One region of the Rossellomorea sp. NRS-1567 genome, then DNA from elsewhere that is predicted to be linked to it. Evidence: a T-box and tRNA genes for the amino acid it is inferred to sense, from the RefSeq annotation. Region 1 holds a T-box; the other holds one or more tRNA genes.
What was found. The T-box of region 1 lies ahead of argS (arginine--tRNA ligase). A T-box ahead of a tRNA ligase gene usually reads a tRNA of that ligase, here a tRNA-Arg.

Region 1 (2,229 bases):
TTAATCACGTCCCAGCTTTCAGCATCGTCAAGCCCTTCAAACGTCAATGGAAGGGATCCACCCGCTTTTCTCAGAATGGATTGAGCTCTGGCGTACGTGTATTGAATGTATGGACCTGTTTCACCTTCGAAGGTCAGCATATGTTCCAGGGAGAATTCAATGTCGTTCACCCGATCATTTTTTAAATCATGAAAGATTATGGCGCCGACCCCAACATCTTTCGACACCTCTGAAGCATTAATTAAATCAGGGTTCTTCTGCTTAATATTTTCTTCTGCCATATGAATCGCTTCTTGAAGAACCTCTTGGAGTAAAATGACTCTGCCCTTTCTGGTGGACATCTTCTTTCCATCTTTCAGATAAAGTCCGAAGGGGATATGTTTCATATCATCCGCCCAGTTAAACCCGAGTTTCTTCAGTACTTCCATCACTTGTTTGAAGTGAGTGGTCTGTTCCTGGCCGACCACATACAGAGCTTCATCAAAGTCATGTTGACGATGGCGATACAGTGCTGCAGCGAGATCTCTCGTAGCATAAAGGGTGGCTCCATCAGACTTCTTGATGAGACAGGGCGGGAGATTCCCCTCTAAACGAACGACCTTCGCACCTTCGGAGGTTTCGAGAAGGTCATGATTCAGAAGCAATGTCACGACTTCATCCATTTTGTCATTGAAGAACGCTTCGCCATTATAGGAATCAAATTCCACTCCGAGCAACGAGTAAATCGTTTTAAAGGCATGAAGTGATTCATCTTTAAACCATTTCCAAAGCTCCGTTACTTCCTGGTCTCCATCTTCTAATAGCTTAAAGGCTTTTCTTCCCTCTTCCTCAAGTGAGGGATCCTTTTCTGCTTCCTCATGAAATTTTTTATATAAAATAAACAATTCAGCGATCGGGTTATCCTTCACTTTTTGTTGATCTCCCCACTTTTTGAATGCGACGATCAATTTCCCGAATTGTGTACCCCAATCACCGATATAATTGATTTTCTCTGTTGTATAGCCGCATTTTTCGGCAATGGTGGCGATGGAATTTCCGATGACTGTAGAGCGTAAATGTCCCATGGAAAAAGGTTTCGCAATATTAGGGGAGGACATATCCAATACGATGGTCTTTTGATTTCCAAATTCATGACTTCCGTAATCCGTGCCTTTCGCCAAGATGGCTGAAACAATTTCTTTCCCTGCTTTCAATCCATCAAATCGGATATTAACATAAGGGCCCGCTGCTTCTACTTTGCTGAAAAAAGGAGAGGAGAGGGCATCGGCAATCTCTCCGGCAATGATGTGGGGTGCTTTCTTCCATGATCTTGCCAGCTGAAAGCACGGAAAGGCAAGGTCCCCCAAATGAGAATGTTTGGGCGTTTCAATCAACTCATAAAGATTATTCTGGTTCCAATCAGACAGCACATGCGTGAGCCTATCGGCTACTATTGATTTCAAATCCATCATCTACACCTCCTGATAAAATCAAACACAAAAAAACCCGTCTCTATCCAACATAGAGACGAGTTTAGCTCGCGGTACCACTCTTATTCCCCAAAAGGGCGCTCATTGTATAACGGGAGATCCCGGTTTTTCTCTACTATCTTCAAGAAAAACTTCTCAGAAGTGCGGTTCATCCCAGGCTTCACACCAGGCTTACACCATCCCCGGTTCGCTTTTGATCCACGTCGGAATTACTCTCTTCATCATAGAATATTCGTATATAATTACTATCATTTTACACATTCTGGAGATGAATGCAACCTGTAATTAAGAATCTTCTGATGAAAACATATACGTTTTATGGTGGAACCTCATACTGAATACAAGTCCGAGGGCCAGCATATTCCCCATAAGAGAGCTTCCCCCATAGCTGATAAAAGGAAGGGGGATCCCGGTGATCGGAAGTAATTGAATCGTCATTCCGATGTTCTGGAACACATGGAAAGTAATCATACTGATAATCCCTGCGCATACATAGGCATTGAATGGTTCTTTCGTGTCCAATGCCGTTTTCGTCAGATGGTAAATTAACAGGAAGTACAAGCTGATCACGACGCTTGCGCCAATAAATCCGTATTCCTCCCCGATCACACTGAAAATAAAGTCGGTATGATTTTCCGGGATATATACTTCTCCATCACTGTAGCCTTTCCCGAAGATCTGCCCGGAGCCAATGGCGTTAAGGGAGTTAATTAAGTGAAATCCTTCTAATTTTGCGTAGTTATAAGGATCTAACCAAGCA
Region 2 (2,229 bases), on a different contig from region 1:
GCGACTGATGGGAATCGAACCCACGAATGCCTGAACCACAATCAGGTGCGTTAACCACTTCGCCACAATCGCCATGCTTAACATATCTTTGGCAGGGGCAGTAGGAATCGAACCCACACCAAAGGTTTTGGAGACCTTCGTTCTACCGTTAAACTATGCCCCTATATAATAGAGAGTTTTGTTAAAAATGGTGGAGGGGGGCAGATTCGAACTGCCGAACCCGAAGGAGCGGATTTACAGTCCGCCGCGTTTAGCCACTTCGCTACCCCTCCAAATAAAATAAATACTTAAAGATTCTTAAGTATAAATGGTGGCTCAGGACGGAATCGAACCGCCGACACATGGATTTTCAGTCCATTGCTCTACCAACTGAGCTACTGAGCCATATTATAAAGAAGATTAAATTTTCAAATGATCAACTTCCCTATTACTAAGTAATTGAAAATGGCGGTCCGGACGGGACTCGAACCCGCGACCTCCTGCGTGACAGGCAGGCATTCTAACCAACTGAACTACCGGACCAGAGTTTTTTGACGATAGTCAAAATAACTTTCATTATTTGCGCAAGCAAAATAGGTTTCATTACCTTGACGACAGTCAAAATAACTATCCATGCGTGACTCTTCAAGGGATATCCTATCCTAAGTCAAAATGGTATTGCGGGGACAGGATTTGAACCTGCGACCTTCGGGTTATGAGCCCGACGAGCTACCGAACTGCTCCACCCCGCGACGATATAAGTATGAAATTTCCCACGAAAGGAATTATGGAGGAGGAAGGGGGATTCGAACCCCCGCGGGCTGTTACACCCCTGTCGGTTTTCAAGACCGATCCCTTCAGCCGAACTTGGGTATTCCTCCGTGTATAATGGACCCTGTAGGACTCGAACCTACGACCGGACGGTTATGAGCCGTCTGCTCTAACCAACTGAGCTAAGGGTCCTTATAATCGTGCGTCATGTATTTAGTAATAGCGGCGGAGGGGATCGAACCCCCGACCTCACGGGTATGAACCGTACGCTCTAGCCAGCTGAGCTACACCGCCACGAAACGTTTACTATTCAATCTGAATCTTGATTAAGTAAGATTCAATGAAGTTTATTTGCTTACGCAAAAATCTTTGGTGGAGCCTAGCGGGATCGAACCGCTGACCTCCTGCGTGCAAAGCAGGCGCTCTCCCAGCTGAGCTAAGGCCCCAAAAGAAGTGGTCGGGAAGACAGGATTCGAACCTGCGACCCCTTGGTCCCAAACCAAGTGCTCTACCAAGCTGAGCTACTTCCCGATATATGGCGCGCCCGAGAGGAGTCGAACCCCTAACCTTTTGATCCGTAGTCAAACGCTCTATCCAATTGAGCTACGGGCGCTAAACAATTCATTTTATAAGAAACAATGGTGCCGAGGACCGGAATCGAACCGGTACGGTAGTCACCTACCGCAGGATTTTAAGTCCTGTGCGTCTGCCAGTTCCGCCACCCCGGCTAGTTTGGAGCGGAAGACGGGATTCGAACCCGCGACCCCCACCTTGGCAAGGTGGTGTTCTACCACTGAACTACTTCCGCGAAATATTATGGTGCGGGTGAAGGGACTTGAACCCCCACGCCTCGCGGCGCCAGATCCTAAGTCTGGTGCGTCTGCCAATTCCGCCACACCCGCATGGTGTTTCGCTGTCGCAAAACGATAAAATATTTTGCTTATGCAAAAATCTATGGTGAGCCATGAAGGATTCGAACCTTCGACCCTCTGATTAAAAGTCAGATGCTCTACCAACTGAGCTAATGGCTCATCTATACAGTAAGGAATCAAATGGTGCCGGCAAGAGGACTTGAACCCCCAACCTACTGATTACAAGTCAGTTGCTCTACCAGTTGAGCTACACCGGCATATTAATTACCCACTAACAAATAATGGTGGAGGATGACGGGATCGAACCGCCGACCCTCTGCTTGTAAGGCAGATGCTCTCCCAGCTGAGCTAATCCTCCATATTGGTGACCCATACGGGATTCGAACCCGTGTTACCGCCGTGAAAGGGCGGTGTCTTAACCGCTTGACCAATGGGCCATCTTGTCAAAGCGTCCCGCTTAAGGACATGTATAACTATATCAGTTAATTTCGCAGAAGTCAACTTCTAGTTAACAAAAAACGAAAACTTTTTTTACCATACTCAGCTTAACATTTTTGTAAGCCGAAAAAGAATATACCACATATTTAAAGTTTATATCAATAGTGAA

Region 2: it encodes a tRNA-Arg, which carries the amino acid that the T-box ahead of argS (arginine--tRNA ligase) is inferred to sense. The anticodon was not compared.

What each region holds. Positions count from the first base shown of each region.
Region 1 covers NZ_JBITPL010000006.1:37,045-39,273, reverse strand. Annotated here, with positions in the region: gene argS (arginine--tRNA ligase) at 1-1,448, opposite strand, end outside; T-box leader at 1,500-1,703, opposite strand; gene ACIFOD_RS04140 (FtsW/RodA/SpoVE family cell cycle protein) at 1,755-2,229, opposite strand, start outside.
Region 2 covers NZ_JBITPL010000016.1:642-2,870, forward strand. Annotated here, with positions in the region: tRNA gene ACIFOD_RS11380 (tRNA-His) at 1-72, opposite strand, end outside; tRNA gene ACIFOD_RS11385 (tRNA-Trp) at 90-163, opposite strand; tRNA gene ACIFOD_RS11390 (tRNA-Tyr) at 189-272, opposite strand; tRNA gene ACIFOD_RS11395 (tRNA-Phe) at 309-384, opposite strand; tRNA gene ACIFOD_RS11400 (tRNA-Asp) at 446-522, opposite strand; tRNA gene ACIFOD_RS11405 (tRNA-Met) at 658-731, opposite strand; tRNA gene ACIFOD_RS11410 (tRNA-Ser) at 768-860, opposite strand; tRNA gene ACIFOD_RS11415 (tRNA-Ile) at 869-942, opposite strand; tRNA gene ACIFOD_RS11420 (tRNA-Met) at 971-1,044, opposite strand; tRNA gene ACIFOD_RS11425 (tRNA-Ala) at 1,121-1,196, opposite strand; tRNA gene ACIFOD_RS11430 (tRNA-Pro) at 1,205-1,281, opposite strand; tRNA gene ACIFOD_RS11435 (tRNA-Arg) at 1,287-1,363, opposite strand; tRNA gene ACIFOD_RS11440 (tRNA-Leu) at 1,390-1,478, opposite strand; tRNA gene ACIFOD_RS11445 (tRNA-Gly) at 1,484-1,558, opposite strand; tRNA gene ACIFOD_RS11450 (tRNA-Leu) at 1,568-1,652, opposite strand; tRNA gene ACIFOD_RS11455 (tRNA-Lys) at 1,706-1,781, opposite strand; tRNA gene ACIFOD_RS11460 (tRNA-Thr) at 1,804-1,879, opposite strand; tRNA gene ACIFOD_RS11465 (tRNA-Val) at 1,905-1,980, opposite strand; tRNA gene ACIFOD_RS11470 (tRNA-Glu) at 1,985-2,059, opposite strand.